Regions from separate parts of the Glaciecola siphonariae genome, predicted to be linked through region 2. Evidence: predicted binding sites of a transcription regulator. Region 2 holds the regulator's gene; the other holds the start of a gene.
The links. Region 2 encodes FliA, which starts transcription of late flagellar genes. Its sites were predicted from a motif close to CTAAAGNTNNNNNNNNNNNNGCCGATA; they were not measured.
Positions count from the first base shown of each region.

Region 1: a site for FliA is predicted at 4,445-4,471, ahead of pomA (flagellar motor protein PomA). Genes of this name have one in related genera too.

Region 1 is NZ_JBHSGU010000029.1:15,873-23,153, forward strand. It holds gene ACFO4O_RS16795 (NAD(P)/FAD-dependent oxidoreductase) at 1-635, shown strand, start outside; gene ACFO4O_RS16800 (DUF1365 domain-containing protein) at 632-1,390, shown strand; gene ACFO4O_RS16805 (class I SAM-dependent methyltransferase) at 1,407-2,663, shown strand; gene ACFO4O_RS16810 (flagellar motor protein MotB) at 2,694-3,626, opposite strand; gene pomA (flagellar motor protein PomA) at 3,626-4,390, opposite strand; gene ACFO4O_RS16820 (exodeoxyribonuclease VII small subunit) at 4,616-4,846, shown strand; gene ispA ((2E,6E)-farnesyl diphosphate synthase) at 4,852-5,748, shown strand; gene dxs (1-deoxy-D-xylulose-5-phosphate synthase) at 5,795-7,281, shown strand, end outside.
Region 2 is NZ_JBHSGU010000002.1:1,267,541-1,274,821, forward strand. It holds gene ACFO4O_RS07045 (chemotaxis protein CheW) at 226-2,490, opposite strand; gene ACFO4O_RS07050 (protein phosphatase CheZ) at 2,503-3,276, opposite strand; gene cheY (chemotaxis response regulator CheY) at 3,302-3,685, opposite strand; gene ACFO4O_RS07060 (RNA polymerase sigma factor FliA) at 3,757-4,485, opposite strand; gene ACFO4O_RS07065 (MinD/ParA family ATP-binding protein) at 4,495-5,346, opposite strand; gene flhF (flagellar biosynthesis protein FlhF) at 5,343-6,743, opposite strand; gene flhA (flagellar biosynthesis protein FlhA) at 6,793-7,281, opposite strand, start outside.

The DNA.
Region 1 (7,281 bases), on a different contig from region 2:
ATATCGAGCCACTCATAGAAGACTTCCAAGATAAAATCCATCTCAACAGCCCGGTTTGCAAGGTCAGTAAAACAGCATCGGGCTACCAGGTGAGTAGCCTGGACAACACATACGATTTTGATGAGGTTATTTTTGCTTGTCATAGCGACCAAGCCTTAAAGATGCTCGATTTAGAAAGTATGGATGACGCATCCAAAGAGTCTCTCACCGAGATTTTAGGCGCCATTCCCTACGCGATGAATGAAGTTGTTTTACATACCGACACTAGCGTATTGCCCGACAGAAAACTTGCATGGGCAAGCTGGAATTATCGAATAAAGGGAGACAACAATCAATTAAGTGCGCCGGCCGCTGTTAGCTACAACATGAACATTTTGCAGTGTATCGAAAGCGACACTACCTTTTGCGTCACTTTGAACAATACCTCTGCAATTACGCCATCGAAGATACTTGGCACTTATCACTACGCTCATCCACAATTTAGTCCAGAGATGGTTAATGCCCAAGGCAGACGCAGTGAAATATGCGGAATCAACGGCATGCACTTTTGCGGCGCGTATTGGTACAACGGTTTCCATGAAGACGGTGTTCGAAGCGCCCTAGATGTATGCGAACGATTTGGAGCAACATTGTGAGTTGTGAAATCTCTCTTGCTGCTAATGATGGCGACTTAGAAAGCGCTATTTATACAGGCGAGGTGTTTCATCAACGCGTGGTGCCGAAACATCATGCATTTACCTACAAAATTTTTCTTTATTGGATAAAGCTGTCTGAAATAAACCGGCTTAACAACAAGGTGAAAGGATTTTCAGACTTGAGCGGTAAACGTTCTATCGTAAATTTTACGCGTTCTGACTATCTCGGCGACCCATCGCTTGACTTGCAGCAATCGGTCCTCAGCCGAATGAGCGAGCTCAATCATGAACCGCTAGCTGGCGAAGTATTCATGCTTGGTCAGGTACGAACCTTTGGTCTGTATTTCAGCCCCGTCAATTTTTATTATCTGCGCGACAAAACAGGTCACTTTACGCACATGTTGGCGGAGGTGTCTAACACTCCTTGGAATCAACGTCATCATTATCTGGTTGACTTAAAAGAGCAGAAAAGCTGTGACAAGGCGTTTCATGTATCGCCGTTTAATCCCATTGATATGACCTATCACTGGTCAGTACCTCAGCCAAATGAAAATATTCGACTACAATTAATCTGCAGCAAACAAATCAAACACTTTGAGGCAGCAATTAACTTAAAGCGCACGCCCTTAACATCGCGCTCACTCAAACAAGCACTGCTGTCAATTCCTAGCATGACTATAAAAACAATGGCGGGAATTTATTGGCAGGCTCTAAAACTATTTGTAAAACGCGTACCCGTTTATACGCATCCGTAAAGAAAGGAATAACTACATGTCATATGGTGAACAAACATTACAAACGACAGACTCTATTTCTCTGTGGGAGAAAGCCTGCCGTGCAATGTTTATTAGTGCGCTTAAACATCTGCCAGAAGGCAATTTAGTGATCAAAGAAAACGGACAGGTAGTTGCCTCTTTAGGTGACGAAAACTCTGACTTAAAAGCGCAAGTGTGGATTTTAGATACCGCGGCCTACCCTAAGCTTTTACTAGGAGGCAGTATTGCATCCGGTGAGACGTTTACAGAAAAGCTATGGGACAGCCCCGATTTAACCAATGTGATTAGGATTTTTGCCCGCAACTTATCAACACTCGACCGTTGGGAAAAGCGCTTTAAATGGTTAACAATGCCAATGGCAAAAATTAAGCACATCGCTAACAATAACTCTCAAACCCAAGCGAAAAAGAATATTGGCGCTCATTATGACTTAGGTAATCGACTCTACACCAAGTTCCTAGACGATTCGATGATGTACTCCGCGGCGGTCTATCCCGATGCAAATTCAAGCCTAGCGGATGCTCAGCAAAACAAGCTCAGAACGATTTGCGAGAAACTGCAACTAAAACCCTCTGATCATTTGCTAGAAATAGGTACAGGTTGGGGCGGGCTTGCGGTATATGCAGCTAAACATTACGGTTGCAGAGTTACCACTACCACCATATCTGAAGAACAATACGCGTGGGCTGAAAAATGGGTGCGCGATGAAAACTTGCAAGCGCAGATCACGCTTTTGAAAAAGGACTATCGCTTGTTAGAAGGTGAGTATGACAAGCTTGTGTCGATAGAAATGATTGAAGCGGTTGGCAAAAAGTATTTAGGCAACTTTTTTGATAAGTGTTCATCTTTACTAAAATCAAACGGCTTAATGCTGCTGCAGTCAATTACAATAGACGATAGACGCTACGACAGCTACGCTGATAGCGTCGATTTCATTCAAAAACACATTTTCCCAGGCGGATTTTTGCCTTCTCAATTTGCCATCAATAAACATGTGAAAAAATATACTGATTTAAGCATTCGCGATGTCCACGATATTGGACTTGACTACGCGCTCACTCTCAAGCATTGGTTTGAAGCATTTATGCAGCAGAAACAAGCCTTGAATGAAGATGGATATGACGAGCGCTTCACGCGGATGTGGCAGTATTATTTAAATTATTGCGAGGGTGGTTTTTTAGAACGAGTTATCAGCACCGCCCAGTTGGTGCTGGCAAAACCTCAACATCGCGCGCCTTTAAATAGAAGTTAACAAACTAACGAGTCTGCTGCGATGCCAAGCCTAGTTTCCACTAGGCTCCATGATAGATATCGGGTCAGTGAATTTGGGGTCACCTTGTGTAATAGTGATCTCAACTCGACGGTTTTTGGCCCGAGCCTCTGGGGTATCGCCCTCGTCCATCAGTTCGGTAGATGCCTTACCAATGACCTTCATTCTGTTCTCATCAAAACCATCTGCCAGCCTGAGTTCCTCGGCCACTGCAACCGCACGTTGAGATGATAAATCCCAGTTAGAGCGATAAAGCTCGTTAGAAATTTGCACACCATCGCTATGCCCAGAAATTTCGATTTGGCCGGGCATATCGCTTACAAGCGTTCCTAGCTGGCGAATGACGGGAATAAATTGAGGCTGTAAAAACGCCGAACCTGCTGAAAATGAGCCGTTTTCTCGAATTCGAATCACTATTTGCTGCCCAAGGTTCTCAACGTCAACCGCACCGTCTTTAATCTCTTTTTGCAGCAGCTCTTGCACTTTTTTCATTTGCTTCTCAAGCTGCTCATTATTGGTTGCGGCTGCACCGGCCGACGCGGTTTGATTTGCGGTATTAGGGGCCTGACCACCCCTTAGCTGTCCGCGTTGCTTTTGACGACCACCTGCAGAAGCATCCTCGCCCTCTTGGAAGTTAAGCATCGGCTTAGTGATGTCTTGGGTAACCTGCTGCACGGTTTCAATAGGTGTAGGGTCGGGCTTTCCAGGTCGAAATTCTAAGGCAACAACGCTTGTGCCTTTTGGAATATCTTTCAGCTCAATCTTGTTTTGTACGCCAAATGCGAACTTCATAGAGCCCGCTATCTGCTTAAATTTTTTTACGTCCATTTCTGAGAAAGAAAGCAGCAAAACAAAAAAGCACATCAACAAAGACATTAAGTCTGCAAAAGTACCCATCCACGCAGGAAGGCCTTCAGGTGGGCATTTTGGGCATTCGTCTTCCACTACTCTTTTTCCTCAGCCGAACCGCGCTTGCCTTCCGCCAAATAGCCTTTTAGCACGCCTTCAATAACCCTTGGGTTTTGACCATCTGCAATACCCAAAATGCCATCGAGAATCAAACATTGGTTGAGCTTTTCTTCAGCAGCCCTCACGCCTAGTTTAAATGCAATAGGCAAACAAACGATGTTAGCGAGCATAGCCCCATAGAGCGTAGTGAGTAGCGCCACCGCCATTGCTGGACCAATCGCTTTTGGGTCATCCATGTTAGACAACATGGCAACAAGACCGATTAAGGTACCAATCATGCCCATTGCAGGTGCAACGTCACCTAAAGATTTAAATATTATGGCACCAGCGTCGTGTCGCTCAGAGGTGTTAGAAATATCTTTTGCCATAGTTGTACGAACGACTTCAACATCGTGTCCATCCACCAGCATGTCGACGCCCTTTTGCATAAAACTGTTTTCAATTTCGGCCTCTTCAAGTGCCAAAAATCCACCCTTGCGAGCAGCGTCAGCCATTTCAACTACCTTTTGAATAAGCTCTTCGGGCGACTGAATTTTAAATGCAAATGCTTTGCCCGCTATTTTGCCAGCCCCTAAAAACTGGGCTAGCGGATATTGCATAAGCACAACAAAGGTAGAGCCACCGAATACAATAAGTACCGACGGAATATTAAAGAATATGCCTAGGTCGCCACCTAGGACCATCGCCATGACGACAAAACCAAGCGCGCCTATTAGGCCGATTAGTGTTGCTAAATCCACGGTTAACTCCTCTACCTGAAATGAAGGTTGTTTGATATGTTTCTATAAAGGGGTTAACGGCAAGGCATCGTTTATCTTTATGCTTAGTTTTGGCAAAGTTTTGACCCACCAAGGGCAACAAATATCATTGCATAATGGTTAATCGCTCTTTTGTATTTAATGCCTTGAAACTAAGAGGTAGCTTAGGTATTGTTTGCGTCATTGAATTACAGGTATGCAGGCACTATGAGCGCTGAAAAATTAAGCTTTGAACAAGCTATGGAAGAATTAGAAACCATCGTGACTAAAATGGAGCAAGGCGACATCACTTTGGAAGCCTCGTTACAAAGTTTTGAGCGAGGTATCGCACTTGCCAGACGTAGCCAAACACTATTGGAACAAGCACAGCAGAAAGTAAAAATTCTGACCCAAGAGGGCGGTGCCCAAACTCTCGAAGATTTCCAAGCGCCTGACTAATCTACATGCAAGAAGATTTGCTAGCGCTACAAACCTTAACTAAAGCCCGAGTCGAAACAGCATTCGCTAACTACATTCGCGTTCAGGCCTACCCAGATAGCCAACTACTGCAGGCCATGCGCTATGCGCTTTTTAACGGTGGCAAACGCATGCGTCCTTTGCTCATTATGCTTGTGGCCAATATGCTCGGCGGCGACCAAGATGATGTTGACACGGTTGCTTTGGCCGTAGAGTGCATACATGCGTACTCCTTAGTGCATGACGACTTACCCGCAATGGACGATGATGCTCTGCGTCGCGGCAAGCCCACTTGTCATATCGAATTTGATGAGGCCACCGCCATCCTAGCGGGAGATGCTCTGCAGACTCTCGCATTTGAAATTCTGGCCAATCATGCGCTTAGCGATTTTGCCAACAGCAAACGCATTGCGCTTATTAGCGAACTCGCCAAAGCGAGCGGTGCAAATGGCATGTGCCAAGGGCAAAGCCTCGACCTCATTGCTACCAACGAAGACATTAGTATAGACGCCCTCAATCACTTACATAGTCTAAAAACCGGCGCATTGCTTACCGCATGCGTAAGAATGGGGGCGCTGATCTGCTCACAAACGAGCGCTGACGACTTGGCTAATTTAACGTCATTTGCAAATCATATTGGACTGGCGTTTCAAATCCAAGACGACATCCTCGATGTAATATCCGACACCGAGACTTTGGGCAAGCCGCAAGGCTCTGATCAAAGCAATAATAAAAACACCTTTGTCAGTAAACTTGGGCTTGAGGGAGCACAAACACAATTAAAAGCTCATCACCAAGAAGCGCTACACGCCTTGGACACTTTGCCGTACAATACCGCCCACTTAAAGCTGTTCACCGATTACATGGTCACGCGAACTTTTTAAGTTCTTACAGCATACTAATAAAACGACTTAGAAGAATGAATTAAGAATGAGCTTAGACCTTTCCCATTATCCGCATTTGGCAAAAGCAAATATTCCTAGTGAATTGCGCCAGCAGCCAAAGCACAACTTAAAGCTTATCGCTAAAGAACTAAGGCTGTTTTTACTTAACTGTGTTAGCCAAAGCAGTGGTCATTTTGCTTCTGGTTTGGGCACCGTAGAGCTTACCGTTGCTCTGCATTATGTTTACAACACTCCATTTGACCGCCTAATTTGGGATGTGGGTCATCAAGCCTACCCGCATAAAATACTTACAGGTAGGCGCGACCGCATGACCACCATTCGCAAAAAAGGTGGATTGCACCCCTTCCCTTGGCCCCCAGAAAGTGAGTATGACACCTTTGCGGTTGGACATTCGTCAACCTCTATTTCAGCGGCATTAGGCATGGCAATTGCCGCCGACAAAGAGCAGAAAAACCGAAAAGTTGTTGCTGTTATTGGCGATGGTGCGCTTACAGCCGGCTTAGCATTTGAGGCGCTAAACCATGCTGGCGATATTGCCAAAGACTTGGTGATTGTTTTAAACGATAACGAAATGTCGATTTCAGAAAACGTGGGCGCATTAAATAGCCATTTAGCGCGTTTGCTTACCGGCAGTTTCTTCAACTCCATTAGAGACAACGGCAAAAAAATTCTGAGCAATATACCGCCCATTAAAGAGTTGGCAAGCAAAGCTGAAGAGCATATTAAAGGCATGGTAGTGCCGGGCACAATTTTTGAAGAGCTTGGCTTTCGCTACATTGGCCCGATAGACGGTCACGATGTTGACACTATGGTCGAGACCTTAAGTAATATGCGTAAAATTTCAGGCCCACAAATTTTGCATGTGGTGACCAAAAAAGGTAAAGGCTATGAGCAAGCCGAGCAAGACCCAATTAAATGGCATGCGGTCCCCAAATTTGATCACACCACTGAAAAACTGCCAGAGAGTAAGCCTGGTAAACCAAGCTATTCAGCCATATTTGGCAACTGGCTCTGCGATATGGCGGCAAAAGACAAAAACCTAGTGGCTATTACCCCTGCGATGCGAGAAGGCTCCGGCATGGTTAAATTTTCGCAACGCTACCCCGAGCAATATATAGACGTGGCGATTGCTGAGCAGCACTCAGTAACCTTAGCCGCTGGTTTAGCAAGAGAAGGGAAGAACGCGGTAGTTGCCATTTACTCAACGTTTTTACAGCGCGCATACGACCAATTAATCCACGATGTTGCTATTCAGAACCTGCCAGTATTGTTTGCCATAGACCGAGCAGGCATTGTGGGTGCCGATGGTCCGACTCATCAGGGTGCATTTGATATTAGCTTTTTACGCTGCATTCCTAATATGATTATTATGACCCCAGCCGATGAAGCTGACTGTAGAAATATGCTCTATACCGGCCATATTGCGAAGCAACCGGCAACGGTACGATATCCAAGAGGCGCTGGCATTGGTAAAGCCATTGATGAAACCATGACCGCCTTAGAGCTAGGCAA
Region 2 (7,281 bases):
GATAATTAGCAGCACTTTGACATAAACAGAATCTGTGACATAAACAAAGCAAGAAGCATGCACAGATGTCGCAGCGCATCGCTAATAATTATCAGCCTTAGCCGGCAGTTGAAAACTCTAAGCTAGTAGCATCGGGCGGCTTTTGAGATAAAAAAATCGCGCTGTAGTGAGCGCGATTTTTAATTGTTGTCTGTAAAGGCTCACATGGCCTCTAACAACAGCTTATTATGCATAGCGTTTTAATAGATTTGGAATATCCAATATCAGCGCAATGCCCCCATCAGATGTAATGGTCGCACCGGCCATACCTGCCGTTCCTTGCAGCAAAGCATCTAATGGTTTAATGACCACTTCTTCCTGACCAATTAACGAGTCCACTACAAAGCCAATTTGCTGGGTGCCAATCTGCACTACCACTACGTGGCCTGCGGAACGGTCTTCAACTGGGCGCATGGGGTTGAGCCAGTCGTTCAAATAAAACAGCGGTATGGCTTTTGAGCGCACAATCATAGTCAACTGTCCGTCAACGGTGTTGGTGCGTTTTAAATCCATATTGATAATTTCATTGACCGCGCCCAAAGGCAGCGCAAATGTTTGTTTGCCAACCACAATCATGAGCGTCGGCAAAATAGCTAGGGTAAGCGGTACTTTTATTTCAAGCGTCGTGCCTTTACCCAGCTCCGAGTTGATATTTACAGACCCGTTGAGCTGGTTAATTTTAGTCTTGACCACATCCATGCCAACACCACGACCAGAAATATCACTGATCTCAGTTTTGGTTGAAAAGCCCGGTGCAAATATTAAGTTGAATGCTTCTACATCCGACATTCTTGCTGCAGAGTCAGCATCTAACACACCACGACTTATGGCAATTTCTTTTAGCTTTTCTGCGTCCATGCCCTTGCCGTCATCGGCAATGGTCAACAAAATATGATCGCCCTCTTGCGACGCGGCTAGGCGCACGGTACCCATTCTGGGCTTACCTGAGGCCTCGCGATCTGCCGGCATTTCGATGCCGTGATCTACAGAGTTTCTTACCAAATGCACGAGTGGGTCGGCCAAAGCCTCCACGAGGTTTTTATCTAAATCGGTCTCTTCACCTTCAAGAACCAATGTAATTTCTTTTTTCAAAGTCCGTGCTAAGTCGCGCACAACTCGCGGGAAGCGGCCAAATACCTTTTTAATAGGCTGCATGCGAGTTTTCATTACCGCGCCCTGCAAATCGCCCGTTACTACATCTAAATTTGCGATGGCTTTCGACATGCTTTCATCAGCATTATTAATACCAAGGCTCAACAATCGGTTTCGCACCAATACGAGCTCACCCACCATATTCATAATTTGGTCGAGACGTTTGGTATCAACACGCACAGTAGTTTCGGCTTGCGGTGCGGCAGGTTTATCTGATTTTTTAGCCGGCGCTTTTGCCGCTGCTGGCGCTTTAGCAGCCGCGCTTGGTGCAGGTGCTGCAGGTTTCTCGCTTGCTTTATTACTAGGTTCAGCGCTTGCGCTTTCGCCGGTTTTTTCGGCCGGGTTTGCACTGGGCGTTTGCGCCGCCGGTTTACTTTCGGTATCCGCTTTAGTGGGCGCATTGGCGCTAGCTGAATCAGCCTCGCCTGCTTTGCTTACTGAGGCAATGGGTGACTTACCTGACCCGTGTAAATCGTCAAGTAGTGCTTCAAATTCTTCGTCAGTGATTTCATCATCGTTGCCCGATGAGGCTTTTTCATCAGGTGCGGCTTGTACTTCGGCCGCTGGAGTAGCTTTAAAGCTTCCTTTACCGTGCAGGTCGTCTAAAAGCGCCTCAAATTCGTCGTCGCTAATATCACCGTCGCTGCTATCAGCAGTATCAACACTTGGTTCGTCTGTTTTTGCCGGTGCAGGTGCACTGGGCGAACCGCCATGAAGCTCATCGAGTAAGGCTTCAAATTCGTCTTCGGTAATCTCATCAATACCGTCGCCGCCGCTCGCCGCGGGCTTATCTACCACTGGCGCATCATTGCTGACTTCAACCGGCGTAGGTTCTGGTTCAACTGGGGCAGCGGCTTGGGCTTGTTCGGCAGGCTGGGCGTCAGTATCAAATATTTTTTCGTCGGGAGTTTCAGGCGCACTCAACTTATGTAGCAAGTCGATTAAGTGAGCAGGTGCAGGCGTGAGAGGTTCACGCGCTTTGACTTGCTCAAACATCTCAACTACCACGTCGGTTGCTTGCAAGATAACATCCATTAATTCGGGGGTTAACGTGCGTTGGCCATTGCGCATTACGTCAAACACGTTTTCAGCGCCGTGACAAATGTCGACTAGCTCGCCAAGAGACAAGAAACCTGCACCGCCTTTTACCGTGTGATAGCCACGGAATATAGCGTTCAGTAAATCTGAATCCTCTGGATTATTTTCTAAATCTACGAGCTGCTCTTGCAATTGTTCTAAGATTTCTCCGGCTTCCACCAGAAAGTCTTGCAAGATATCCTCGTCAACTTCAAACGACATTCGTTTGCTCCCCTAAAAACCTAAGCTAGACAGTAAATCGTCAACATCATCTTGGCTTTGTGCCACGTCGTCGCGATTAGCTGCATCAATAATTGGCCCTTCGGCTTTAACTTTATCGTCAGATTTCTCAGAAGGTTGAGCGCTAACTTTTTCAACACCCTTTTCGTGGCGCTCTTTTTTAGCTTCTTCTTCGCTGAATGCTGACAACATATCAACTAAGGACTCTTCCACGTCTTTTACCAGCTCAATAACTCGTCGTATAACTTGGCCGGTGAGGTCTTGATACCCCTGTGCCATGAGCACTTCGGTGAGCATAGAATTTAATGTGGCAGAATCTTCATGGGCATCGCTTAGTAATTTATCTAAATCTAAACACAGGCTTTTAAATTCGCCGAGTTCAATTTGGCGCGACATTAGCTTCTTCCATTCAGGCAGAACGCTCGATAAGCGGCCGTTGAGTGCTTCTGCTATTGGCATGCTGCGTTCAACAGCGTCCATGGTAGAGTTTGCCGCTTTTTCTGTTTCTTCAATCACGTACTCTAGCCGTGAGCGAGCGTCAGGAATTTGCAGCTTGGTCAAACTTGAAATGCGTTCATCGAGCTGAAAGTTGCTCAACGAATCGTGTAGTTGGCGTGTTAATTTACCCACCTCTGAGAATAATTCCGTAGATTCTCTTAGGGTAATGCTGTGCACAATATTATTGGCAGATTCAATCTCGTCTGACTCTAAGTGTGCAACTAGCGCTTTCGCTTCTTCTAGCGAAATGAGCGATGCTTCATTCGTCATAGGACGTCACCTCTTTAAGCGATTGTTAGCCTAGACGTTCGAAGATTTTGTCCAACTTCTCTTTTAGCGTGGCTGCAGTAAAGGGCTTAACAACATAGCCGTTTACACCCGCTTGCGCGGCCGCAACGATTTGCTCTTTTTTCGCTTCAGCAGTCACCATCAAAACCGGTAGATGCTTCAACTTATCGTCTTTACGAATCGCTCTGAGCAAGTCAATACCCTGCATGCCCGGCATATTCCAGTCGGTCACGACAAAGTCGAAATCGCCCTGATTCAGCATAGGCAAAGCCGTATTACCGTCATCCGCTTCTTGAACATTAGTAAAGCCTAAGTCTTTCAGCAGGTTTTTAATGATGCGCCGCATTGTTGAAAAATCATCAACAACAAGGATTTTCATATTCTTATCCAAAACTACCTCCGCAATGGAACATTTCATTTAATCTATTTAAATAGTCTTACTTTCACAAACACGCTGCTGTGTTATTGAACGGTACGCCAAGACTGCATTTTTGCTTTAAGTTTTAACATTGCCTGACTATGTATTTGACTCACCCGAGATTCACTCACCTCAAGCACTTCGCCAATTTCACGCAGGTTTAACTCTTCATCGTAATACAAAGACAGCACAATCGCTTCACGCTCTGGTAATGTTGTTATCGCCCGAGCTAGCGCTTTCTGAAATGATCCTTGCATCATTTCTTCAAAAGGTTTGTCGGCGCCTTTGTTTTCTTCGTTGGTGAGCACGTCTTCACTCACGCCTAAATCCTCAATACCCACCAATTTTCCGGCATTTACTTCATTGAGCATTTGGTGATATTCCTGCACCGACACATTCATAATTTCTGCGACTTCGGTATCTCTGGCATCTCGGCCGGTCTCGCGTTCAACTAAGTTAATTGCCTCAGTAATCGCTCGAGAGTTTTTATGCACCGACCTAGGTGTCCAGTCGCCTTTGCGAATTTCATCAAGCATCGCTCCGCGTATACGTATACCGGCAAATGTCTCGAAACTGGCTCCCTTGGAGCCGTCAAAATTGCGCGCGGCCTCAAGTAAGCCTATCATGCCAGACTGGATCAGATCGTCGATTAACACGCTTGCCGGAAGCCTTGCCATCAGGTGATGCGCAATGCGTTTCACCAGAGGAGCATGGCGCTCAACCAATTGGTTTTTGTCTACTTGCTGTTGATATACTGTCACTTTATTACTCACTTTAATTACCTACTCATGCAAGGACACGAGATTTTCAATGAAAAACTCAAGGTGTCCGCCTGCTTGCGTCGGAATGGGCCATGTCGACGTGCGTTCAGCCAATTTCGCAATGGCTTTAGCGGCTGGCGACCCAGGAAAAGCATCCACAATCGCGGTTTGCTTTCGTATTGCTTTTCTTACGTTTTCATCAAAGGGGATAATACTTACCAACTCAAGAGCGACATCTAAAAATCTGCCCGTAACCTTTGATAGTTTACTAAAGAGCTCACGTCCTTCCCGCTCAGAGCGCACCATATTGGCAACGACCTTGAACTTAAATACTCCGTGCTCTCGATTCAAAATTTTAATTAGCGCATAGGCATCAGTAAGCGAGGTCGGTTCGTCGCATACCACAATGATGACGTCTTGGGCAGCTCGCGAAAAGCTCACTACCATGTCAGATATGCCTGCCGCGGTATCTACCAACATCATATCGATGGGTGTTTGCAGCTCACTAAATGCTCGAATTAAGCCTGCATGTTCGTGTGTGCCTAGCTCCGCCATCGACTTGCTGCCTGAGGTCGCGGGCGCAATCTTCATGCCGTAGGGGCCTGTGACGAGCACTTCATCTAAGGTGCATTCACCTGAGAGTACATGCGATAAGTTTCTTTCAACGCGCAAACCGAGCATGACATCCACATTCGCCAAGCCGAGGTCGGCATCTAGCACCATCACTCGCTGGCCTTGTTTAGCCGCTGACACAGCAAGGTTGAGCGTTAAGTTAGTCTTACCCACTCCGCCTTTGCCGCCGGTTACAGCGATTACTTTAATTTGTTTAGTCTGATTCATGGTTCTCAGGCTGCTTGCTTGGTCGATTATCATAGGCCACCAGCGTTAACGGCAGGCTCCTGACCTTGCATAGGCAAGCCATACTTTTTATAAAGCTTGGCGGCTACAAGGGTCAAATTAGCGGAATCTGCAAGTTTGATATCTTCTGGCACGCGCTGGCCGTCGGTCACATAACTAAGTGATAAATCATTCTCAATGACGACGCTAAGCGCTTCACCAAGGCTGTAGCATTCGTCGAGTTTGGTAAAAATACAGCCTTGAATATCGGTACTGTGATAGGCTTTTACGGTTTGATTTAGCACTTGATATTGAGCGCCTGCTGGCAATACCAGATATTTGCGAATATTCACAGACAAGCCTGTTTCATATTCGTTAAGTTGTTCGATTAAACGTGCATCACGCTGGCTGAAGCCGGCAGTGTCAATAAGCACGAGTTTTTTGTTGCGCATTTGATAAAGCAGTTGATTAAGCTCTTCTGCGCTTTGCGCTTTTTTGACGCTACAGCCAATTATTCGGCCATACGTTGCAAGTTGCTCAAATGCAGCGATACGGTAGGTATCGATGGTCACCATAGCGACTTGGTCAGCGCCATATTTTTGCGCATACTTTGCGGCAAGCTTTGCTAAGGTTGTCGTCTTACCCGTGCCAGTTGGGCCAACGAGTGCCACTACACCAGATTGATTTAGGATGTCGTTTCCACCTACATGAAGGCGATTAGAAAGCAGGTTTAGTAAATATTTCCAGCCTTGCTTTTCGTCTACATTGTGCGGCAGAAAATCAATAAACTGACGGGCAAGTTTGCTGCCCAAACCCATCCCAAGCAATTGTTCATGTAAATAGTGATGAGTGGGGTTATGACGCTTTTTACGTTCGTCAGCAAGCTCCGACACTTGAAACTTTAATACGTTTTTAATCGATTCCAGCTCTGCTCTAATGGTATCCATTTGATCAGGTTCAAGCACGCTGGGCGGCGGTGTTAAGCTGGCCGCTTGAGAGTTCTCTAAAGCAATATCGTCACTCATCGATTCCACAAAAGCGGGCGAACGAACCATAGATTCATCGGCTCTTTGCGCTTCACGCTGCTGTAGCACTTGCGCTTGTTTTGAATCACTGGCTTTATGGTAATTTTGAGCGCTTGCGCCCTGCTGGCTATGTTGCTTTTCATGCTGTTTAGCGAGTAAGGCCTGCAAAGAATCGGGAATGTCGTCGCCTATGACCTCGCTCAAGCTAGGCGTGGGTTTGTGCAACTGGCCTTTAGGTGAGGTTTGTGCAGAAGCGGTGTTATTAGGAGCTGGGTCTACCGCAGCAACTAGCTCAACACCACCAGATACCTTCTTATTAGACATAATAACCGCTTCGCCACCTAGCTCGTCTTTAACTTGCTTGAGAGCTTCGCGCATATCTTTGCCAAAAAAACGTCTAATCTTCATACATTCCTCATTAATATTTTAGGCTCTTTCGTGTTGAGCACGTGTCAGTTTATTGACCGACCGATGACACTATTTTTATCTGTTTGTCGTCAGGTATTTCTTGATATGACAAAACATGTAATCCACTAACCGACTGCTTTAAGAACCTAGACAAAACTGGGCGTAACATACCCGAGGTCAGCAGCACTGCAGGCTCGCCTGCTAATTCTTGCTGTTGATATGCCTCACCAAGAGAATCTTGCAGCTTTTCAGCGAGGCCTGGTTCAATGCCTGCGCCATCTTCTCCGCCTGCTTGAAGTGACTTATGCAACATCTGTTCCAAATCTGGTGCCAACGTGATTACCGGAATTTCCATCGCGCCGCTTGTGATGTCCTGAACAATTAAACGCTTTAACGCGATGCGAAGTGCTGACACCAAAACGTCAGGGTCTTGGCTCTTTGGCCCGAACTCGGCTAGGGTTTGCACGATGGTGCGCATATCGCGAATGGGCACACCCTCAAATAAGAGCGTTTGTAAGACTTTCACCACCGTGCTTAG